3 regions of the Metabacillus litoralis genome follow, and region 1 is predicted to be linked to each of the others. Evidence: riboswitches for the same ligand, from Rfam matches in the RefSeq annotation. Region 1 holds a riboswitch; each other region holds the start of a gene.
What was found. A riboswitch is a leader RNA that binds a small molecule or an ion and turns the genes downstream of it on or off. The one in region 1 is predicted to bind S-adenosylmethionine.

Region 1 (8,421 bases):
GATCAGCCATTAGTGGGAGTGATCGGCTAACTTCCTCTAGCGTTCCATTTACTGCATCAAAGGCTTGTTTGACAGCTTCGTAAGTACCCTTTGCAGTTCGTGCAGCAGAATAGGTTTCAAGCAATTGATTCAGTACGGTTTGATCTCCGCCACTATTAAAAAGCTGTGCGGTTTGTTCTTCTGTGATTTCATATTCAGGAATGGCTTCCATCGCTTTGTTTAGAGTGCTGTATGCTGTTGCATAATTTTCTTTTAAAGCATTTAACCCCTCAGAAGTGTTTCTTAAACCCTTTGATATTTCCGAAAGTCCTGCAGTCAGCTGTTCCAAATCGCCAACATTCATTTCTTTAGAACCATTAGCAAGAGATGAATTTAGTTTTTGAAGTGCTTGTGAAATGGATTGGGAAGCACCAACTATTTCCGAGGATTTCGAGCTAATCGCTGTCATTCCCCCGCGAAAATTCTCTGATCCATTCGGTAAATCCTTCGTCTTTGTGTTTAATTCTGTAAGTCCAGTTTTTAGATCCGCCATCCCATTATTTATTTTTTTTATGGCGCTAGTCAGCTCAGATAAGTCACCTGTCATATCATCTATATCAGGTGCATCAATTGGCATAGACGATGGAATACCCGTGATGTCAATTCCTTCTAGTTCAAAATTAACAACATCAGCTTCAACAACAAGCTCTTCTTCCTTTTCAGGCATCACAGTAAAGGTTACTTGCTTGTTTTTTCCTGCATTGGCTAACATTCCATCAGGAGCTTCAATGTTGTTGAAGAGATCTGTGTTTAAAGCAAGAGAAATTTGTAATAAATAGTTGTTAAAAAAGACAGAATCTACTTGTTCGTTATAGGACGTAGCTATCTTCATTTGTACATGCCCATTTGCCCCAGCAAGTTCTTTAGGAGAGATTTCTTTTCCGTCTAAGAAATAAGAAATAGAAATATTCCAGGGTAATGGTTCTTCATTCATATTACCTTGATAATAAAATTTACCTTTTGAAGCCGTAAACTTAACAGCATTATCGACTTGATTTATTTCATCTAAATTCGTTAAGTTTTTCAAACTAGTATAGAGACCATAATCAACAATTTCTCCTGCTTTTTCTACGTCTAAAATATTAACAACATATAGTTCTTGTTCCTCACCAATTGCACTTAGTTTTGCATAAACTACTTCATCCTTCGAGGAGATTTCTCCACTTTCTTGGGTAGCAGCTGCCGCTGGAAGTGAAGGTAAAAGTAAACTAATTGCGGCAAAAGTAAACAAAAACTTCTTCATTCTCCTCATCATCAGTCCTCCTCCTTATAAAAGTTAGCTTTCCATGTTGTTTTTGTAATAAGTTTATCAAAGACCAACATACATGCAGGTAAAAAGAGCACGACCATAATAAACGCAAGTAATGCACCTCTTCCTAGCAATAAACCAATCGATGTAACAATTGGGTTTGAAGAGGTAATCCATAAGATAAATCCAACACTGGATAAAATGGAAGCGGAAATTCCAATGGCAAACATTTTTTCATCAATTGTTTTCATAATTGCTTGTAACGCAGTCATTTCTTTTCGATACTCTTTATAGGCATCAGTTAATAAAATTGCATAATCTACTGTTGCCGCGAGCTGTATAATGCTGATTAACAAATAGCCAACGTATACTAATGAAGAATCAGTAAAGTACGGTACTGATAGATTAATCCAAACAGCCGTTTGAATAGTAAGCAATAGTATTAATGGAATTGAAAGTGATTTAAATGTTACAAACAAAACGAAAGCAACCGTAATAATCGTTAAAAGATTTACCAATTGATTATCTTTTTGAACCGTTTTTTTAATATCATACAATGTTACACTTTCTCCAACAGAATAGACTTTATCATAGTATTGATTTGCTGTACTGTGGACTTTTTCAATTAACTGAAATGCCTCTTCTCCTTCGTTCTTCGTATTGGTCTGAACAATCATTCGGCTATAATTTTCAGAATAAAATTGCTCTGTAATGGATTGATCCAAATACTCCGGCGGAATGGCAGCACCAACTGTATTCACATATGCAAGCACACTAGACACATGCTCGATATTCTCTAGCTCTTGTACTAGCTCATCTTCTTTTGTGACATCCCCTTTGGGAACAAGCAAAACGATCGGCGTGCTTTCTCCAAATTGATCTTTTATTTCTTGAAAATCACTTCCAGCTCTTGTTGTCTCCGGTTGCTCTCCAATGCCATAGATGAAGTTCGTCTGACTTTGTGCTAGAAAAGCGGGAACAATAACTAGTAAAACTAGAATTAAGCTTGGTATTCTTAGTTTTAGCACAGCATTTCCCTTGTTTTTAAAGCTCGGAAGTAATGGTTTGTGCTGTGTTTTATCGATCCATTTATAAAGCAGTAGTGTTAGTGCAGGAAGGAAAACCATCACACTAATAAAGCTTAATAGAATCCCTTTTACTAGATTAATTCCTAAATCCGAACCAATTTCAAAATTCATAAACGATAACGCGATAAAACCAAAAAATGTGGTCGACGCACTAGCGGTAATTGCCGAGAATGATTTTTTCATCGCAAGCTCCATGGCTTCGTGAGGATCTGCGACCTTTTTCCGATAGTCTGCAAAACTATGAAGAAGGAAAATGGCATAATCTAGTGATACGGCAAGCTGTAAAATCGGTGCAACTGATTGAGTAACAAAGGAAACTTCTCCAAGGAAAATGTTTGATCCCATATTAATTAATACAGAAACCCCAATAGCTGTTAAGAATAACAATGGTTCTATCCAGGAATTGGTGGATAAAACTAAAATTAAGATGATAATAGGGACTAGTAATGCACCTGCATACATGGATTCGGTACCAGCCATTTTTTGTTGTGTGGCTGTATTAAGTGATTCCCCCGCCATCGCATTTTCTTTGCCGATAAGCTTATAAATCTCATCTGTGATTGATACTTCGTCACCTTCACGAATGCTGAATGAAAATAACGCTTTATTTTCTTTATAATAGGTTTCTACCGTTTCTTCATCAGCCATTTCAAGTGGAGATCTTAAGTCAACGGCATCATCTAACCAGGTAACGTCTGATACACCATCAATCGCTGAAAGTTTCTCTTTAAAATCTAATGCTTCCTGTATGGTCACATCATGAATCATGACCCGATTCGTCGGAACACTTCCCTCAAATTCCTGCTCCATTATGTTCATCGCGATTGTGGACTGAGCATCATCCGGTAGGTAATCCTTCATATCGTAATTGACTGAGACTTTTAAGGTAGCTAGTGCACAAATGACTGTAACAATCATAAATGTTATCGCAACAGTTTTTTTATGTTTAATAATCCATGATGCAATGTTTATTGTATTTCACCCTCTCTTGCGACTTTTTCCTTTACACTCTATCATTATATGGACACGGTGTTGCCTATTCAACAAACAGTTATTTTAGATCTGTGATTTTTCCAACATATTCATCCATTGTGTTGGAAAACGATGAAAAAAGGAGAAATCTATGACAACTTCAAAATTAGATCGCCGTAAAAAATATACGCGTATGGTTCTGAAAGAAGGTTTAATCCAACTGTTAAAGGACAAACAGATTTCTTCCATTACTGTTAAAGAAATCTGTGACGTAGCTGATATAAATCGCTCTACATTTTATGCTCACTATTCCGATCAATTTGACCTTCTTGACAAAATTGAAGAAGAATTGATTGAAGATATGACAGGGTATTTGAGTCAATACAGCTATGAAGAAGACGACCTAAAGATGATTGAAAAATTGTTGGATTACTTCGCTTCGAAGCAAGAAATTTGCAAAATACTTTTGAATGAAAAAGTGGACACAACATTTCAAAAAAAGGTCATGACAGTCGCACATCATTTCTTTATTAAAAACTGGAAAGCCAATAATCAATTTAATGGATATCCATCTGAATATTTAAGTACGTTCATCATTAGTGGAAGTATATATGTAACCAAAGAATGGTTAAACAGAGGAATGGACAAAACACCCAAACAAATGGCTGAAATAATTAACAATCTTATAAAAAATGGCCTTTTCGGGACATAGGGACAGGTTCCTTGTCCCATATCAAACAAAAAAAACCTCATCTCATTTTTTAAAATCCAAATTAAAGCTTTATCCACTATTGTCCAGTTCAAATTATTCGTTTAAGAATAAACTATAGTAATCCTAAGCACCCATGTAAGACCTCTAAAAGACGCTCTCGATAGAGTGTCTTTTTATGTATTTTTCGAAAAAGCTATAAAGCACTACTTAACGTGACCCCTCCTCCCCTAAGGCTCGCCAGCGGGCGGTTTTCGTCATTTATCGAAAAATGATGACTACGTCCAAACCAATCATGAAAGTCTTCATATTATAAATTAACCTCAGATAAAGGAGGTGAAAAATATGTCAGGTGGATATGGTTCTGGTGCAGGTTTTGCGCTAATCGTAGTACTATTCATTCTTTTAATTATCGTTGGTGCTGCTTATGTTGGCGGTGGTTACTAATTTAAAAAAGTAATTCAAAATTAAAGCAGGCTACAGCGTAGTCTGCTTTTTGAAAAATAAGGATATTGATCATCACATTACTTATTTCCACAAAAAAAGCGAACAACAATCTACTGTTGTTCGCTTACCATCCTTATCCCCAGATCTCTTTTGAAACATCAACAATGTATTTTAGCTTCTCCCACTGCTCTTCTTCGGTTAAGATGTTTCCATGATGTGTTGAAGCAAACCCACATTGTGGACTAATGCATAACTGCTCTAATGGTACATATTTTGTTGCTTCTTCGACACGAGCTTTAATATTTTCCTTATCTTCTAATTGTCCATGTTTTGATGTGAAAACCCCAAGAACAACTCTTGGACCATCGTTTGGTATATAATCTAATGGCCCGAAGTCACCAGAGCGATCATCATCATACTCTAAGAAAAATCCGTTCACTTTTTCTTTTGCGAATAATGTTGGTGCAATTTTAGCATAGCTACCTTCAAATGCCCATTTAGAACGGTAGTTACCACGGCAAAGGTGAGTAGTAATCGTTAAATCTTCTGGCTTATCTTCAAGAACGCCATTTACAACACGTAAAGCTAAGTCAATTAATTGTTCACGCGAAAAACCACTATCATTAAACGGAATTTCCGGTGCATTAAGTCCAGCAATATATACATCGTCTAATTGTAAGTAGCGGCAACCAGCATCATAAAATGCTTTAATTGCATCCTTATATGTTTGAATAACATCATTCGTATATTCTTCAATATCTGGATAAAATTCCAGGTTGCGGATCCCTGCATTAAATAATTGATTCGGGCTAGGAATCGTTTGCTTAGCAACCGCACGATCTCCGACAATTTCTTTAAACTCGATAAAGTCTTTAATATGTGGATGGTCAGGGTTAAATGAAATTTTTCCGATAACACGAACATCGTATCTCTCAGTTTCCTCACCTTTGAACGCAAACCCACTTTCAGGAACATATCCCTCTACACCATTTAGATGCTCTAGAAAATCGGTGTGCCAAAATCTACGACGAAACTCTCCATCGGTCACAGCTTGTAAACCAACTTCGATTTGCTTATCAACAATTTTTATAATTTCTTCCGTTTCAATTTCGTGTAGTTGCAGAGACGTTAAATTCCCCTTTTGGAAATCCTTTCTTGCTTGATGAATTCTTTCTGGACGTAATAAACTTCCAACGTGGTCGGCTCTAAAAGGCGCTTTTACTAGTGTTTTTGTCATATAAATCTCTCTCCTAACTTTGGGTAATTGAAATTAAGGGCTATAGATGTAATCCCTAGTGAAAAAAGGATCAGGTCAGCAAAATGTAATTATAAAATCACCAGGGTAAAAATATGTAGGCTTGTTTTTCCTATAGACTTTACTATACTTTTAAAACAAAAACCCCTCTTCCAAAAGAAAGAGGGGGTTAGTTATTTATAAATATGACCTGATCCTCTTATCTCAAGCATGATTGCTCTGGAATTGGCACAGTACTATAACAGTCCGCTGCCGAGGCTTCAAAGGGCCAGTCCCTCCACCTCTCTTGATAAGAAATTTTTGAAAATATTAAATTGTTTTATTACTATACAATTAAACTATGAAAGCTGTCAACACTTATAGAGAATTTTACCAATCAAAGGAAAGGTTTCTAGTTAAAATACCGGACAAGTACCTGTGCTTTATCCCCTTTCTTTTATTTTATTTAAGATAATAATAGCGGCTTTTTTAGCTCCTCCTGCATTCCGAAAGGTCTCTGAAATTTTTTGTGCATTTTCTGAGTATATTTCATTTTTTATTATGCCATCTACAGCTTTTTCCAAAAAGCTCGGTTTGCTTCTTCTTAGTTTAATCCCAGCTCCAAGTTCTACAACTCGATTTGCTACGACCCTTTGTTCACTATGCAACGGAAATAACACCATTGGAACTCCAAAGTACAAACTTTCATTTACACTATTCATTCCACAATGTGTAATAAATGCATCTGCTTGCTTTAAAACGGAAATTTGATCGACATGGTTTTTCACAATAATATTGTCCGGAAGATTGCCAAGAGAAGCAATCTCTGTTTTTTCACCAACAGACATTAATACTTTGTATGGACCATTCGCAAAAGCACTTATACAATTTTGGTAAAAATGTTTATTGTGATTAAGTACAGTTCCTAATGAAACGTAAATAAGTTTGTTATGATTCACTTCATTCGATGCTGCTGTTTGCCGAATTGAAGGACCAACGAATGTATATTTGTCGGAAAAGGTTTCAGCCATCGGTTGAAATTCTTTTGATGTATACACAATTGTATCTGTGTCATTATCATTTTGAACGATGGAGATAAAACTATTTACTTCATATCCGTGTGAACGGAGCAATTCCATTTTCTTGTTTATTCTCGGCATTCCCGTTATCATACGTACGATTTCTTGTAAACTACGTTTCATTAATTTTGCTGTATGATTATTAAAAGCAAAAGTTGTTGTTGAACAGATATAAGGAATTTCCAATTTCATTGCAATTAATTTTCCCCAAAAACATAAAGAATCAGAAACAATGCAATCAGGCTGGTATTCTCTTAATTCTTGACACACCTTCTCATCCAAAGCAATTGTTGTATCTACAATCATTTCTATTAAAGCAGCAAAATCTTTTCCCACTTTGCGATTTAATTCTTCTTGGGATATCGGGGGTAAGAATTTATCACATGAAATAAACCGAGCACCAGCGCTTTCTATTTTTTCTTGAAATTCTAAAAATGAATAATACCACACTTCATGACCTTGGCTTACTAACTCTGCTACTACAGGAATTGTTGGGTTTGTATGTCCGTGTGCTGGAATCGAAAAGAAAACAATTTTTCTCATTCTATTTCCTCTTCTGTTACGTCTTCCCTACGAATCATTTCTGCAAATTCCAGAAAAGCATCACTTTTTAAGACGGCAATACCTTTTGTCACATCTTCCCCTAATACAACCAGTTTATCGCCTGATTTTATTTGATACATCTCCCTCGCTTGCTTCGGTATAACAATCTGGCCTCGTTCTCCTACCTTTACAACACCAAAAAATTGTTTCCCCTTTGGAGCAAGTTGTTCAACCTCTTCCTCCTCCAGTTCACCAGATAATTGATCTAAAGTAACTTGAAAGATTTCAGCTAACATTTTACTTTTATAAATATCAGGGAGTGCCTCCTCATTTTCCCACTTTGCTACAGTTTGACGAGAAACATTTAATCTCTCAGCTAATAGTTCCTGACTCATTTTATTCTTTTTACGCAAAATACGAATATTCATACCAATCATACTTTCAACTCCTTATATGTATTACTATATCTATGTCCTATTGGGAAGTCTATCAAGTTTCCCATACATTTCATGTTAAAAATTGTGGCGAAAGGTTTGATTAAAGAAATTAACGATATGACCAACAATAATTGCTCTAAACAGTGATTTGTATAAAAAACAAACTAAGGGACAGTGAACCTGTCCCTTAGTTTGTTAAGTTTTTGTCATTTAGATTGTTTTTCTGTCGAAACACTTTCATTTAAAGACAAATTTTTGCATAATATTCCTTGTGTCTATTTTATTTTCGGAGGATAAGAACGATGGCTAAGGAAACCAAGCAACTGATGATGTGCATTAATGGTCTTAAATCTGATTTATTTCAAATTGCGGAAAATACCGGTCTAGATAGTCGGTATACGTTGGAATGTAGTATTCAATTGGATGAACTAATTAAGCGATATCATCAGGAAAATGAAAAAAACAATACTATTGAATGACTCAAAAATTCATTTAACCAAACCTCATAGAAGGATTTATTAATGATATATAATCCAACTTACATAAACTTAAAGTCTTATAAAAAAAGAACCACCTGATAGGTAGCTTTAAAGTCTAATAATTTCTTTTTCATACACTAATTCA
Region 2 (8,421 bases), 1.4 Mb from region 1:
TCCATCAAAGCCAATTGCTCCATATGCAAAATCATGAACCACACAGATGTTATTTTCTTTTGCGAATGAAACTGTTTCCTCAAAGAAACTTTCGTTTGCCGTAGCACCAGTAGGATTATTAGGATAATTCAAAAACATTAGCTTCGCCTTTTCTACAGCGTCTTTAGATAAGCTCTTGTAATCCGGTAGGAACTGATTTTCGCTTAATAAAGGCATCACTTCCATTTTGGCACGTGCCAATTCTACTCCTGACCAATAATCCGGGTATCCAGGATCAGGTACAAGCACAACATCATCCGGATTTAACAAGCATTGAGGAACCTCAACTAACCCAGCCTTTCCTCCGAATAGAATCGCTACTTCACTAGCAGGATCTACCTCCACTCCGTACTCTCTTCTGTAAAAGGTTGCGACAGCTTCCTTTAAAAACATTTGCCCACGAAATGGCGAATATTTGTGATTTTGAGGATTTCTAACGGCTTTCTCCATTGCCTGAACGATATGTTCCGGAGTTGGTTGATCAGGGTTACCCTGACCTAAATTAATAACATCATGTCCCTGCTCTACAATTGTATTTACTTTTGCAACAAGACTGGCAAAAAATTGCTTGGGTAATGTATTTAATAAATGGGATTGCTCAAAAACTTTCATTTTCTACACCTACTCAAAAAATTCTTGAAATTCTAGTCACAAATCATATATTGTTAGAAGCAACTTGTAAAGTAAAAATTTATAAATGAAGGTGTGACTGAAAAAATGAAACCTATCATTGCATGTATTCAACTTGATATTAAATTTGGTGATCCTGATTTTAATTATGAGCAAGTAGAAGAAAAAGTGGCATTAGCAGTCGAACAAGAGAAACCGAACATCATTGTCCTTCCTGAGCTTTGGACAACTGGCTATGATTTAACTCGCCTTGATGAAATAGCTGATCATGATGGCGAGAGAACAAAAACATTCCTAAGTAACTTAGCAAAAAAGTATAATGTTCACTTTGTTGGTGGCTCTATTGCAAAAAAAAGCAAAGATAGCGTGACAAATACGATGTATATTGTGGACAATAACGGAGAGTTTATCCATGAATATAGCAAGCTTCACTTATTTAAACTCATGGATGAACATCATTTTTTAGTTTCGGGAACTGAAAAAGGGTTATTTGAAATAGGTGGACTGAAAAGTGCAGGAGTCATTTGCTACGATATCCGTTTCCCGGAATGGATACGCGCTCATACAACAAAAGGTGCAGAAGTATTATTTGTTGTTGCTGAGTGGCCTATGCCAAGACTTCATCATTGGAAAACACTACTGCTAAGCAGAGCCATTGAAAATCAATGTTATGTTGTTGCATGTAACCGTGCTGGGTCTGATCCAAATAATGAATTTGCAGGACATTCTCTCATCATTGATCCATGGGGAGAGATAGTAGCTGAAGCTAACGAAAAAGCCGGAATGATCTCAGCCGAAATAGACGCTGAAGTTGTCAAAAAGGTACGCAGTCAAATCCCAATCTTTGATGACCGCCTACCACAATTTTATCAATAAGAAACTTCACAAATATTTAGGCAATTCCCAATAATATATTGACAAAGATAAAGTAACATTGGTAATATCCTAATCAAGCGATATATTTTTCTAGAAAAGCATTAATTTTTCGAATACTTAATATGCTAAACATATACTTATGTTTTAAATAAAAAATCTCTTATCAAGAGTTGGCAGAGGGACTTGGCCCAATGACGCCGCAGCAACCGACCATATTTCATCTTAAAATGAAATAATACCTGGGACTTCCAGTTGGGCACGGTGCTAATTCCATCAGAAAGAAAATCTTTCTGAAAGATGAGAGGTGCGAAGCAATGACTTCAAGCCTCTTTCAATCTGGAAAGAGGCTTTTCTTTTTAGAAAAGCCTCCAAAAACAAAAAATTGGAGGATAAATAAATGTGTGCACATAAAAAATCACCTATTTACGAACCACTAACTGAAAATGGAGCAATTGCCTTAGCAAAGAAATTACAGCTGCTTTCTGAAAATAGTCAACTAACATGCAATGAAATTGGCGATGGAAATTTAAACTTAGTTTTCAGGGTGAAAGATCCAGAAAATGGAGAAAGCATCATTATTAAACAAGCATTACCATATGCGAAGGTAGTTGGTGAAAGCTGGCCGCTAACTCTTGATCGTTCCAGAATCGAAACAAATGCACTTCTTAAGCAAGCGGAATTTGTTCCACAATATGTACCAAAAGTTTTTTATTCAGACGAATCATTAGCAATAACAATCATGGAAGATCTATCACATCTTGAAATTGCTAGAGCAGCCTTTATTAGTGGAAAAGATTTACCACTATTATCTCAACATGTTGGAGAATTCCTTGCTAAAACATTGTTTTATACATCTGATTATGGAATGGATCAACATTATAAAAAATCATTGGTTCAACAATTCATCAACCCTGATCTTTGTAAAATAACTGAAGACCTTATTTTTACTGATCCCTTCTTCGATCATGAAACAAACGATTACGAGCCAGAACTTCAAGATGATGTAGAACAAATTTGGCAGGACAATGAATTAAAGGTTGAGGTTGCTAAACTTAAACAGATCTTTCTAACAAAAGCTGAAGCACTATTACACGGTGACCTGCATACTGGAAGTATTTTTGCAGATGAACAAGAAACAAAAATCATTGATCCTGAATTTGCTTACTTCGGTCCTATCGGCTTTGATGTTGGTCAAGTATTTGCGAATTTACTTTTTAATGCATTATCTCGAGAAACGAATAAACAACAAATTCTTTTCCATCATTTAGAGACAACTTGGGATGTGTTTGTAAGAGAATTTTCAAGATCATGGGATAATGATGGTTTAGAAATATATACGAAGTTAGACGGCTACTTAGATTATGTTTTAGAACAGATCTTTGAAGAAGCTACTGGATATGCAGGATGCGAATTAATCCGACGAGCAATCGGTCTAGCCCATGTAGCTGACCTTGACACAATTGAACCATATGAAAAGAAAATTTCTACAAAGCAAATTGTCCTAAAAATCGGCAGAGAGCTTATTGTAAATAGAAAAACAATTAAAAACACGCAACAAATTAGAGACCTTGTTAACCAAACAGCTTTATCAGTAATCTAAAACACATTGATCTATTCTACTAGTGGTTCAACACATTTTTTTAAAGGAGTTTTTTTCATAAAATGTTAAACGAAAATTTTGCCATTCCTCGTTCCGTCATATGGAAGGAAGATTATGTCTCTTTATTAAACCAACAAAAGATTCCACAGGTAACGGAATACCTTGAATTAAGAAACATTGAAGATGTGTGGGAAGCTATTCAATCTTTAAAAGTTCGAGGTGCCCCAGCTATCGGAATAACTGCTGCATATGGTTTAGCTCTAGCAGCTTTGCAGGATCAATCAAAATCATTTGAGGAGTTTCATCAAAATTTACAGAAAAGTCATGATTATCTCGCAAGCTCAAGACCAACTGCTGTAAACTTATTTTGGGCACTAGATCGACTTATGAAAAGTGTGTCAAATGTTCAAACAATAGATGAAGCAAAATCAACAATCCTTAAAGAAGCCATCTTAATTGAAAAAGAAGATGAACAGGTTTGTCAATTAATTGGTGAACATGCATTGAGCGTTTTCAAAGATGGAGACAGAATTATGACGATTTGTAATGCAGGATCTATAGCAACTGCAAAGTATGGTACAGCACTTGCTCCTTTTTACTTAGCCAAAGAGAAAAATATTAACTTAAGTGTTTACGCATGTGAAACAAGGCCTGTCTTACAAGGAGCACGTCTAACTACTTGGGAGCTTATGCAAGCAGGTGTTGATGTTACACTTATAACTGATAATATGGCAGCACATACGATAAAGTCCAAGGACATTACTGCAATTATTGTTGGAGCAGACCGTATTGCTGCAAACGGTGATACAGCAAATAAAATTGGAACATTTAATTTAGCACTTTTAGCAAAATCATTTAACATTCCTTTTTATGTTGCTGCACCTCTATCTACATTTGATCCCTCTATTACTGACGGAGATCAAATACCGATTGAGGAACGCAATCCAGAAGAGGTTACTCAGATTAACGGCATTCAAGTTGCCCCAAAAGATGTGAAAGTGTTTAACCCTGCTTTTGATGTTACTCCTAATATTTTGATCGCAGGTATCATAACGGAAAAAGGAATAATAACTGGAGAATATACGGAAGAGATCAAAAAATTATTCTCCAATTAATATTTCTAATTAAATCCATCTATATACAAAAAGGACCAAAGCCTAGTTTAACACTAGAGCTTTGGTCCTTTTTGTTTTTCAATTAAGATATTTTTTTCCTTTTCTGAAATAATATGAAGTTTTGATAGTATAGAAGTGTAAAAGAGAACTTTTTTTGGACGTTTGCTTTGATTCCACATATAACTTGCCCCTTTCTTTACCTTACGCAACTTTTTTCTCTTACTCAAATAATATGTTGCAAAGGAAAAAATGTGACAAGTAGTTAGTTGTTCCCTTGATAACCATGTTAGTGTTTAAATGCAATATTCTCATGAGTTAAAAGCTTAGCCTTTAACTCATTTTTATCTCCAGCATAACCGGTCAGCCTTTGATTCTTCCCTATAACACGATGACATGGGATAAATATTGGCAATTTATTTGCTTTATTTGCTTGCCCAATAGCACGTACAGCGTTCTTGTTACCAATTTTGACGGCAATGTCTTGGTAACTACAAACCTGTCCAATCGGAATTTGACGTAACTCAGTCCAAATCTTTTTTTGAAAGTCAGTGCCTTTTATCTCAAATGGTAGGTCAAAGTTTGTTCTTCCTCCATAAAAATATTCATGAAGCTGTTTTACTGCTTCACGAAGGATATGATGTTGCCCATCTTCCACAAGCTTGTTTGCACCTTGAAATTTATTAAATTGTTCTATAGTTAAAAATAAATGAGTAATTTCTCCAAGTGTCGATACAATTGTAAGTCTCCCGATTGGGGAGTCATAATAAGTATAAAACATTTGTGTATATCCTCTTTACTATTTTTTTATTGTGTAATTGGAAGGGTAATATGAAATGTTGTCCCTTTCCCTTCTTCACTTTCAACCTCAACTTGACCTTGATGTTCCTCAATTATTTTATAGCTTACCATTAAACCAAGCCCTGTTCCACGTTCCTTCGTTGTGTAAAATGGTTGACCGAGTCTTTTTATTTTATCCTGCGAAATACCTGAGCCCCTATCTCTTATGGAAATTAAAAGCTGATCTTCATTTTTCCGTTTTACTGTAACATCAATTTGTCCTCCATCAGGCATTACTTCAATCGCATTCTTTAACACATTTATAAACACTTGCTTTAGTTGATTTGGTTCACAGAATAATAATGGCAAGTTTTCTTCAATATTTAGTTGCATCTGGACATTTACTAAAATGGCCTGTGCATTTAGTAATTCCATTGTTTCTTTTACAATTGTTCCAATATCTTTATTAGAATACTGAATAGCTTGAGGTCTTGCTAAAATTAAAAATTCAGTAATGATGGATTCTATCCTACTTAGCTCAGATGTAATAACATTAAAGTACATAGAAAAGTCCTCTTTAACACTTCCCTCTAGCAGCTGAATAAATCCTTTTAATGCAGTCATTGGGTTGCGAATTTCATGGGCAATACCTGCTGCTAGTTCTCCAACTACATTTAATGTATCTGATTTTCTAAGTTGTTCTTCTAACTCTCTTTTCTCTGTTACATCCCGAAAAACAGCTAGATTCATATTTTCATTAATATGATTCTTAAGAGCAATTTCTAAAATCATTTCTTCTCCATTTTCATTCGTATACATGATTTCTTGTATGTTCTCTTCATATGACTCTAGTGTTTTGTACTCAGGGTCTGCATGAGCGTGTGAAAATAAAATATCACATATTCTTGATGATTTGATATCTTCCGATTTTAAATTCAAGATTTTTTTAGCTGTTTCATTGGCTTCAATGATTTCAAAAGAATGGTTAAATAAAATAATTCCATCCATTGCACCATCAAAAATACTACGAAATTTATGTTCACTTTCCCTTAATATTTTTTCCATCCGTTTTCGTTCACTAACGTTCCGAAAAATTGTTAAATGATGACCATCCAGTATGTCCATTTTAGAGGTAAACTCAAGCTCTTTGTTTTGTCCATTGGGCATATGGAAAAGTAATTCTTCCCTTATTGCCCCTGTATTAAAGTATTCGTTTTTCACTTTAAGAAAACTTGGAGAGGTTTGATCAACAAAATCCAATATGTTACGACGAACAAGCTCTGTTTCATTTAGCTCAAATGTACGACTTGCAGCCTGATTCACCTTCATAATTTGACCATGTTTATCCCAAATCATAATGGCATCTATCGCATTTTCAAAAACCTCTCGAAAACGTTCTTCACTTTTATATAGCTGTATTTCCATTGACCTTTTTTCTGTAATATCCCTCATAATGGCCATGTAAAAGCCATCAATAATGTTTGAAGTTGTTGTAAACTCGAATATTTTCTTACTACCATTTTTCAAGATAACAGGAAGCTCGCCTTTTGCGCTTCCATTTTCTTTTAACATCTTCCACAGGTTATCAAGTCTATATTTCTCATGTTTATCAATAAAATCCTCTAGTCCAAAAGAGTTCAACTGCATTTTCGTTATTTCAAAGCTTGCGCAAAAAGAACCATTCGCATCTATAAAATCACCGTTTTGATCAAAAATAACTATTCCATCCACTGCACGATGAAATAGATCTTTAAAAAGCTGTTCATTAATTGTACGCTCACGTTCAAGCATTTTTTTAAATGAAACATCTTTTATCATAGCAAGGTCATAACCGTTTATTGCTTTTTTCCGTAAGGAGATTTCTAAAAATTTAACCTGCCCATTATCTAATTTTACAATTAATTCCTTCCTAACTGGATCATCATGATAAATATCATCAATGACTTGCCTTATTTGATTGCTTGGAATAAGAGATAAAAAGTCATAGAGATTTCGTTTACATAACTCTTTTTTCTGCAATTGAAACATATGACATGCGGCGGAGTTTACATCTATAAATCTCATATTTTCATCAAAAATTGCAACAGCATCTAGTGCACCCTCTAATATATTTTCATGCTGCAGCAATTTAAATTTAAGCATTTCATTCTCTTTTTCTACTTGAGCCAATTGTGCTTTTAAGGCAACGATTTCGCGATCCTCCATCGTTTGCTTCAATCTTTTCACCCCTAATCACGAACTTTCTACTATCATGTATTCTACAAGTTATGGCATTGTCCTTCACCTATCTACAAAATGATAGAAAATGTTTCTTTTTTACTGTGAAGGTTGTAATATAGTAAAGTATTTCGACAACACTATTCGGTTTAAAGGAAAAGGCTGTCATCTATCTTACAAAAAGATGACAGCTTTATTACGTCCCCTAAAAAAGGAGCAGCTTTATCGAAACATACTTTAGTAAGGTTTTTTCATCTACAAAGCTTTTCAAACAAGTATGTAAGAAACTATGTATATTTGTCTAAAATGAGTCTATCTGCAATCTTACAGTAGGGACTTTTTTGAAAAATGATACAAAGGTACCGTTTAAGCGTACCTCAAATTTGGGAAGAGAAGGATAGTTTAACGATTTAAACTTCTGAAGGAAAGGTGAGCGCATGAAAAATCGTGTTAGCTATTTTGATAATGCAAAATTTTTATTAATTTTTTTAGTTGTTTTTGGTCATGTTATCCGGCCATTTATAGATGAAAGTCCAATCATGATGACTATATATAAATTTGTCTATACCTTCCATATGCCGGCCTTTATCCTTATCTCAGGATATTTCGCAAAAGGGTTCAAGAAAAAAGGATATGTAAGCAAAATCGCTAAAAAACTAATACTTCCTTATCTTATTTTCCAAGGAATCTATTCGGTATATTATTTTTTTGTTGAGAAACAAAATGCAAATGTTCTTGATCCACTAGATCCTCACTGGTCTTTATGGTTTTTAGTTAGTTTGTTTTTCTGGAATCTTTTTTTATTTGGTGCAACAAGGCTTTCCGCTAAATGGTCGCTTGCGATTGCCTTTATTATCGGGCTTTCAGTTGGGTATTTAGAAGATATAAGTAATTACTTAAGTCTATCTAGAACATTCGTGTTCTTTCCCTTATTCTTATTAGGCTTTTACCTAAGAAAAGAGCATTTTGACTATATAACAAGGGTGCATGTTAGAGGAGTCGCATTCTCCTTATTATCTATGACCTTTATTACGTATTTCTTTGCTGATTTTGATTATGAATGGTTATTTGGTTCAAAGTCATATGCACAATTCGGTGATCTAACAGTAGGTAGTGCATTTATTCGGTTAGGATTTTACAGTTTAACGCTTGTAACTTCTCTTAGCT
Region 3 (8,421 bases), 2.2 Mb from region 1:
GATAATGCAGCACTTGTAGCAGCACCTGCTAAAACGAGTTTAAGGGGCGTGGCTCCGCCACTCCCCATTGAACCAATTCCGAATACAAAAATGGCAGTTAGAATTGCTCCTGCTAATGCAAGCCAAATGTATTGACTAGCACTACTAATATTTAAAAAAGAAATTCCACAAACGACGAATAGTGCTGCCCCTGTGTTAACTCCCAGTATGCTAGGGTCTGCAATAGGATTACGAGTAACCGATTGCATAAGAGCACCAGAAACTCCTAATGCAGCACCACACATAAAACTAAATACTGTTCTAGCAATTCTTTGGCGAACAACATTGGCTCCATGCGAATCCACATCAGGATGGAATAGGCCATCAATTAGCTCATTCCATCCAACTATGCGAGATCCAAAGGCAAGAGAAGCCAATACACATATACCGAGTAAAACGATAGAAAGTATAAGTACTTTTATAAAATTTTTCGGTATAAGTAACTGCTTATTTTCTGAAACGGATGTATGATCCATTTTATTTCACTTTGCTTACAGCTTCTGAGAGTAATGTTAAATACTCATCAATTGAGTACTCAATTGAAAGCGGGCTTGGAGTACCTGCTGCTGCAAGTGGAGTGTTATCTCCAATAATCACAACAGAGCCTCTCTCTATTGCTGGGACTTTTCCAAGGATTGGATCAGCCTGTAGAGCTGCAAGTGTATTTTCATCACCATATGATACTAAAATTTCAGCATCGTTAAGCATGTCGGCATTTTCAGCACTTACTTCTATATAGAAACTATTAGGATCAGTTATTTGACTTGTAATACTTTCAGGATATTCCATTCCTAGCTCAGTAAGAAATGCACCACGTGGGTCTCCTGGTGAGTAGATGTAGAACTTAGATAAATCTTCGGCACTAATACTTACAAATGCAGCCTTTTTCCCTTTAATTTCAGCATGTTCACTAGCTTTTTCTTCAATTAATTTCTCTGTGTCGGCAATAAGTTGCTTACCTTCTTCTTCCATTCCCATACCCATGGCATTGAATGTAACTTGTTCACGCCATGAAGCTACCCAAGGGCTCGTTTGATAGGCAACAACTGGAGCGATTTCACTTAATGTATCATATTCTTCTTGAGTAATACCAGAGTATGCTGCAAGAATAACATCTGGATTAACATCTGCAATTGCTTCAAAATCTAAACCATCAGTATCTTGAAAGATAGTTGGCGTTTCTGCATTAAGTTCTTTTAACTTTTCTGAAGTCCAAGGTAACATACCGCTATCATCTTGAACACCATAGTTTGCAGCTGAGAAACCTACAGGCACAACACCAAGAGCAAGAGCAACGTCATGGTTTGACCATGCAATTGTAGCAACGCGTTCAGGTTTTTCTTCAATAGTCGTTTCACCAAATGCGTGTTCAATCACGATTGGATATTCAGCTGTTGCTTCTTCGTTTTCCGTTGTTTCTGTATTAGTTTCCTCATTCGATTCTGGTTCAGTATTTTCAGTTGTTTGCTCACCTGAACAACCAACTAGTACAAGCATAAGGATCGCAATTAATAATGTTGAGAGTAATGAAATATTACGTTTAGCCGTCATTTTGTAAACCCTTCCTTAACATAAGTTTATTTGATAATAATTATCATTATCACAAATATATATCCTATTTAAAAGGTTGTCAACAGTTCTTGTGTGGTGCCTGGCACTTCCCGATAAATGTCGAATCATTAAAAAAACAGGTACTGAAAAACATACCTGTCTCTTCGAGTTAATTGCAATAAAGGTTTCTAAAACCTCACAAGCACCTGAACTAAATCCTCAATACTTCCATCTCGTGGACTTCGAGTGTAAACCCATAATTCACCAGACCGAGCAGTCGGTTGCTGATTAAATGTGATTGGTATGGAGAAGAATCCATATGAAGGGGCACCTGCAGTTGTTTGGATCGGTGCTTCCTGAGTGACAACTTGATCATTATCATCAACAATACGATAGAGAATGACTCCTTCAAAGGCACGGGCAAATCCTGAAAGTTGCTGACCAGCACGAATGACTGTTCCGGGTAAAGGTTGAAAAACAACAATATTCTTAGACGTTGGAAGCGGGATAATGAGTTGGTATCCCGGATAAATCACATCGGGTGAGATACCTATTCGTTGGCGATTGGCATCAAGTAATGTTGATAAAGATATTCCAAAGCGTTTGGCAATTTTGTTTAATGTATCTCCTTCTTCAACTAAATAAACAAGAGCAGGAACGCGAAGAATTTGATTTTGATAAATAACGTTAGGGTTAATAATTTGTGTATTTATCCCTTGAAGTAAATCTACATTTGTTGAATATCGTTGAGCAATGCTATTAAGTGTTTCACCAGCACTAACAATGTGATTCACCTGTCTATTACCAGGTGTTGAGATAACTAATACCTCTCCAGGAAAGATGAGATATGGATCTGTAACAGGAGGGTAGATCGCATTTGCTTCTACTAGGAGAGGAACAGTTCCTCCAATTCTCGAGGCTATGGAATACACGGTGTCTCCTTGTTTAACCGTATAAACAAGAGAAGTACCATCAACGATAGGCATAACGATCACTCCTATGAATGTTTTGCTATTCATATTTATGATATTCGTTGAATTGATGAAGGATGATCAGTAAAGAAAACTAGTAAAATAAAAGTTCTTCCTGTTACATTACAGGCCTTCGTATATTCTGAAAAATTATTACTTACCAAACCTCTTAAGTGAAAAAATTGAAAGATCAAATGTGCTTTGTCCAATTACAGCTAACTCGCTTAATACTTCTCCCAGTACACTTGCAAATTTAAAACCATGTCCAGAAAAGCCACAAGCAAAAATGATGTGATCATGCTCAGGATGGTGATCGATGATAAAATCATTGTCGCTTGAAAGTGTATATAAACACGTTTTACCTTGATTCAAGGCTCCATTTGCTTCAGGCATGTAGTTTTTAAGGAAAAACCGGAGCTCTTCTTCATCTGTATGATAATGTCCAAAATTCTGAGTATGCTTGTTTGGATCAATTGCTTGTCCACCATCTGATTTGCCAATTTTAAGACCTGTTCCAGCTATGTTTGGAAATCCGTAACACATATTTTCCTTATCCTCTATATAAAAAGACGGGAAGTTACTGATATCATAAAGGTCAGCAGGTGTGTTAAACCAGCCAAAGGCCTTACGAGTTGGCTGAATAGGAAGTGCTAAATCAGGCAACAGCTTAGATGCCCATGCACCAGCAGTAACAATGACCTTTTTAGCCCAAAACACCTTATTTTCAGTTATGATTTTAACGAAAGATTTATGATCTGTTTCAATTTGCTGAACAGGAGTATTTGTCTCAAGCTGTGCTCCATGATGAATAGCGATTTCTTTGTAGGCTTGAATAGCATTTTCACTATAAATGAACCCTGATTCTGCTTCAAAGCATCCAATAAAATGTTCTGGAACAGAAAATCCCGGCCACCTTCTCTTCACCTCATTGCTAGTAAGTACCTCTAATGGCAATTCATATTTATTTGCAGCAGCAATTGTTTCCTGTAGAAATGCAGAGTCTTTTGGTCCGAGTCCTATAACACCTGTTTTCTCAAAGATCTTATAGCCAGTTTGTGCTTCTAAATCCTCCCATAATTGTTGAGCACGTTTAACTAAGCTTACATACTGTCTGCCTTCACCATAGGCATGCCGAATCATTCGAGTATCTCCATGGTGGCTTCCACGATTATGTGGCGGATCAAAGGCATCAATTAACACAGTCTTTACTTGCTGTTGTGCTAAAAAGGCACCAGCTGCCATTCCCATCGTTCCTGCACCGATGATTGCTACGTCAAAAATGTGTTTCTTTTCCAAGCTATGTGCCTCCTATCTCTTTCATCAGTTGTAATGTTACAATGTTTAAAATAATAAAATTTAATAGATTCCTGGACTTTTAAATGGTTAAATTTATAGGAATTCTGCTAAAAATGGGATATTAGTAAAAAATTGTTTGACAATAGTCTTAATATTAAATAATATCATACTATACTAAAAACTGAATATCTTATCACGAGAGACTGAGGGACAGGCCCGACGACGTCCAGCAACCATCATTTATGAAAGGTGCTAATTCCTGCAGAGTGTTTCATTCTGAGAGATAAGGTTTAGATAGAAAAAGCCTCTTTCTGATTGAAGGAGGCTTTTTTGTTTGATAAAAGAACCGAGAAAGACTAAATTGCCATATATAATAATTCGAAATTTACATAAAATTTAAAATAATCATTGCAATACCAATTCTATTCGTTATAATAGCACTATTATTCCTATGAATTTAGTGAGAATTAATATTTACATCATAATGAAAAAAGGAGTCAATGAAATGAAAAGAAAATCTCGATTACTTGTACCAATGATTGCACTATTAGGCTTAGCTGGAATAGTAAGTGGTTGTTCATCAAAAGAAACTGCAAAAGAAGAAACAGGTGATAAAGTCATTTTAGTTGGAACACAAAATGATTATCCACCTTTTGCTTTTGCTGATGAGAACAATGAACTTACTGGATATGATATTGACGTAGTGAAGGAAATTGATAAAAAGCTAGATGGTTATACGTTTGAATTTGTTGCTACACCTTGGGATAGTATGTTTCTTGCATTAGAATCAAATAAAATTCAAGCAGTTGCAGATCAAATAGCAAAAACACCTGAACGTGAAGAGAAATACTTATTTACAGATGAATCTTATTTTGCTGCAGAAACCGTCATTGTTGTGAAATCTGGTCGAACAGATATTAAGTCAATAGAAGATTTAGAGGGTAAAAAGGTCGGAGCGTTGGCTGGCGATTCTTATACGCTTTTGCTAGAAGAACATAATAAGAAAGCTGAAAATGACATTATTCTAAAATATAGCGAAAGTGGTACTCCTTCAGAGATTTTACAAGATGTACAAAATGGACGCATTGATGCCTATGTTAATGATCCAATCATGATTAATACGGTTTTGGAAAAATATGATCTTGATGTAGAGATTGTTGGACAGCCTATCGTTCAAGATGATATGGGAATTGTATTTAAAGATGAGAAGCAGGGTGAGGAATTAAAAGCACTGGTCGATCCTGTTATTAAGCAACTGAAAGAAGATGGAACGTTAGCTGAACTTTCGAAAAAGTGGACTGGTGGAGAATATATCCCTGAATAAGGTTGAAGAAGGGAATTCAAAATGGAAAATTTATTAGATATTGGTTTTTTAATAGAAAGCTTTCCTGCTGTTGTTGCAAGGTTACCAATTACAATTGGCATTGCGGTAGGCTCATTAATTATAAGTTTATTTATTGGACTTGCCACAGCACTTATAAAAATCTATCAAGTTCCAGTATTAAAGACAATTTCTTCTTTTTACGTTTCTTTTATTAGAGGTACACCATTGTTGGTGCAGATTTATCTTGTTTTTTATGGCATACCAAAAGTAATTTATTTAATTCAAACGGAATACGGTTTGCTTCAAAATTTTGATGTGAACATTATTGCTCCAGAGATTTATGCATTATTAGCCTTTTCAATTAATTTGGGTGCGTATTTGTCTGAAACGATCAGATCAGCCATTGAATCTGTTGATCGAGGTCAGTTTGAGGCGGCTAAAGCAATAGGGATGAGTTCAACCCAAATGATGCTTAAAATCATCTTCCCGCAGGCCTTAACAGTCGCAATACCTAACCTGGGAAATATGTTCATCAGTACGATTAAGGATACTTCCCTTGTTTTTATTATTGGCGTTATTGATATTATGGGACAAGCCAAAATTATGGGCTCACGCGGACTGGCCTTTTTTGAAGTGTATATAGCTGTTTCGATTATTTACTGGATTTTATGTATCGTTGTTGAGAGATTACTTGTTTTAGTAGAGAAACGTGTCCGGAGATATGAAAGAGGGATTGCCTCATGATTAAATTAGAAAATATCCATAAATACTTTGATCAGCAGCATGTGTTAAAAGGGATTGATCTTTCTATTAACAAAGGAGAAGTTGTTTCTATTTTAGGTCCAAGTGGTTCAGGGAAATCAACATTATTACGCTGTATAAATTTCCTTGAAACTCCTACAAGTGGTGTTGTTGAGATTAATGATAAAAGAGTAGATGTTCAATCAGCAGGTAAGGCAGATATTTTGTCACTAAGAACTTCAACAGGAATGGTCTTTCAACAGTATAATTTATTTAAAAATTTAACTGTGCTACAAAATGTCATGATTGGCTTGACCAGTGTGAAGCGCATGAATTCAGTTGAGGCTAGTAAGGTAGGAAAAGATCTTCTTGAAAAGGTTGGCTTGAAAGATCGATTAAATCATTATCCAGCACAGCTTTCAGGAGGACAACAGCAAAGGGTTGGAATTGCTAGAGCGCTAGCATTAAATCCAGAAGTGTTATTGTTTGATGAACCAACCTCCTCTCTCGACCCAGAATTAGTTGATGAAGTTTTATCCGTGATAAAAGCTGTTGCAAATGAAGGAAATACAATGCTGATTGTGACTCATGAGCTTAATTTTGCACGTGAGATCTCTGACCGAGTTGTTTTTATGGAAGATGGAATAATTCTTGAAGAAGGAACGGCAGAACAAATTTTTAGCAATCCTAGCGTTGAAAGAACGAGGAAATTTTTAAGTAAAGTATTAAAGAAGTAATGGTTTGATTCCTTCTTGTAGCTTTACGGTAGGAAGGAAAAGGATGAAATGAACCCGATTGAACAAATTTTAAGGGATTTCCCGATGATGATACTTGATGGAGCTATGGCAACTGAGCTTGAGAATTATGGATGCAACTTAAATGATCGATTATGGTCAGCCAAAATACTATTAGAAAATCCAGAATTAATTAAGCAGGTTCATACAGATTATTTTAAAGCTGGTGCAGATTGTGCCATAACAGCAAGTTACCAAGCCACTGTTGAAGGATATAAAGAAAGAGGTTTATCCGACGAAGAGGCAATTGAGTTAATTAAAAAGTCTGTCCACCTTGCAGCAGAGGCCCGTGATGAGTTTTGGGCAGAGGTTCATCAGCCCTCAAATCGACCAAAGCCGCTAGTGGCTGCTTCTGTTGGGCCATACGGAGCGTTTCTTGCAGATGGCTCCGAATATCGGGGTGATTATCCATTAAATGAAGAAGAATTGGTCGTTTTTCATAGAGAAAGAATGAAAATCTTGGTAGAAGCGGGTGCTGATATCCTTGCTTGTGAAACGATTCCTTGTCTTTTAGAGGCAAAAGCAATCGTTAGAGTTTTAAAGGAATTTCCGGAGATCTATGCTTGGATCAGCTTTAGTGCAAAAGATGAAGTACATATTAGCAATGGAGAGAGCATCGCTGATTGTGCAAAAGAGCTAGATGGGGAAGAGCAAGTAGCTGCCATTGGGATTAATTGTTCATCTCCAAACTTCATTGAAACGTTAATTAAAGAAATAAAGGGAAAAACCTCTAAACCCATTATTGTTTACCCTAATTCAGGCGAGGAATATGATGCAACAAGTAAAACATGGGATAAACCATCTTCTACAAATCAATTTTCCTATAGTACTCAACGTTGGTTTGATGCAGGTGCAAAAATCATAGGTGGTTGCTGTAGAACGAAGCCTGAGGATATAAAGGCAATAACTGCATGGGCAAGAAAATAAAAAAGGACTAAACTTAGGAGCATTAGGTTATGAAAAATCTATGCTCCTTTTTAATGAGATAAAGCTAAGATGAGAAGTCGGCAATTCTATTCAGTTCAGATTTTGTAACTAAACGGTCTATAGACTACTATTACTTAATGGCAAGTTAATAATGAAAGTTGTTCCTTCCCCTTCCTTAGAGGAGAACTCCATTGTTCCATTGTGCTGCTCAATAATTCGATAGCACACCATAATTCCTAATCCTGTGCCCTTTTCCTTGGTAGAGTAAAAAGGCTCTCCCAGCTTATGTTGAATATGTGCGGGTATTCCTTTGCCATTGTCTATAATCTTAATAACAGCATGATTGTTTTGAGCGTACACCTGAATACCTACACTACCAGTTGATTCTATTGCTTCTATTCCATTTTTTATAAGGTTAATAAAGACTTGTTTTATTTGTTCCTCATTGCAATGGATGAAGAGGCTTGGTTCCAGAATTGTATAATCAACATGAATGCCTCTCATATTAGCTTGAGATGACATCAAGGTACAGACGCTTTTAAGTAATTCACTAATATCTGATCTGATTTTTTTCTCTGATACGGGTTTTCCAAGCACTAAAAGCTCACTAGCTATTGTTTCAATTCGATCAATTTCACTATCAAGGATCGAATAAATATCTATTTTCGAAAACCCTTCTTTTGCTAACTTTAAAAACCCTTTAATTGCAGTAAGTGGATTACGAATTTCATGTGCAATGCTAGCAGCTAGCTCTCCAGCAATACCAAGCTTTTCATTT

Region 2: another riboswitch for S-adenosylmethionine. It lies ahead of mtnK (S-methyl-5-thioribose kinase); the one in region 1 lies ahead of D9842_RS09125 (5-methyltetrahydropteroyltriglutamate--homocysteine S-methyltransferase).
Region 3: another riboswitch for S-adenosylmethionine. It lies ahead of D9842_RS19980 (transporter substrate-binding domain-containing protein); the one in region 1 lies ahead of D9842_RS09125 (5-methyltetrahydropteroyltriglutamate--homocysteine S-methyltransferase).

Annotation. Positions count from the first base shown of each region.
Region 1 is NZ_CP033043.1:1,873,196-1,881,616, forward strand. Features, by position in the region: gene D9842_RS09105 (YhgE/Pip domain-containing protein) at 1-1,294, opposite strand, end outside; gene D9842_RS09110 (efflux RND transporter permease subunit) at 1,294-3,294, opposite strand; gene D9842_RS09115 (TetR/AcrR family transcriptional regulator) at 3,500-4,060, shown strand; gene D9842_RS09120 (YjcZ family sporulation protein) at 4,403-4,504, shown strand; gene D9842_RS09125 (5-methyltetrahydropteroyltriglutamate--homocysteine S-methyltransferase) at 4,638-5,741, opposite strand; SAM riboswitch class I at 5,956-6,055, opposite strand; gene D9842_RS09130 (macrolide family glycosyltransferase) at 6,182-7,360, opposite strand; gene D9842_RS09135 (helix-turn-helix domain-containing protein) at 7,357-7,797, opposite strand; gene D9842_RS09140 (aspartyl-phosphate phosphatase Spo0E family protein) at 8,100-8,276, shown strand; gene D9842_RS25820 (hypothetical protein) at 8,385-8,421, opposite strand, start outside.
Region 2 is NZ_CP033043.1:518,017-526,437, reverse strand. Features, by position in the region: gene D9842_RS02390 (pyridoxal phosphate-dependent aminotransferase) at 1-651, opposite strand, end outside; gene D9842_RS02385 (carbon-nitrogen family hydrolase) at 757-1,545, shown strand; SAM riboswitch class I at 1,703-1,849, shown strand; gene mtnK (S-methyl-5-thioribose kinase) at 1,943-3,145, shown strand; gene mtnA (S-methyl-5-thioribose-1-phosphate isomerase) at 3,208-4,260, shown strand; gene D9842_RS02370 (methylated-DNA--[protein]-cysteine S-methyltransferase) at 4,547-5,038, opposite strand; gene D9842_RS02365 (PAS domain-containing sensor histidine kinase) at 5,065-7,254, opposite strand; gene D9842_RS02360 (acyltransferase family protein) at 7,692-8,421, shown strand, end outside.
Region 3 is NZ_CP033043.1:4,102,917-4,111,337, reverse strand. Features, by position in the region: gene D9842_RS20000 (FecCD family ABC transporter permease) at 1-515, opposite strand, end outside; gene D9842_RS19995 (iron-siderophore ABC transporter substrate-binding protein) at 517-1,590, opposite strand; gene D9842_RS19990 (LysM peptidoglycan-binding domain-containing protein) at 1,779-2,576, opposite strand; gene solA (N-methyl-L-tryptophan oxidase) at 2,715-3,857, opposite strand; SAM riboswitch class I at 4,045-4,147, shown strand; gene D9842_RS19980 (transporter substrate-binding domain-containing protein) at 4,363-5,181, shown strand; gene D9842_RS19975 (amino acid ABC transporter permease) at 5,203-5,925, shown strand; gene D9842_RS19970 (amino acid ABC transporter ATP-binding protein) at 5,922-6,659, shown strand; gene mmuM (homocysteine S-methyltransferase) at 6,708-7,643, shown strand; gene D9842_RS19960 (ATP-binding protein) at 7,761-8,421, opposite strand, start outside.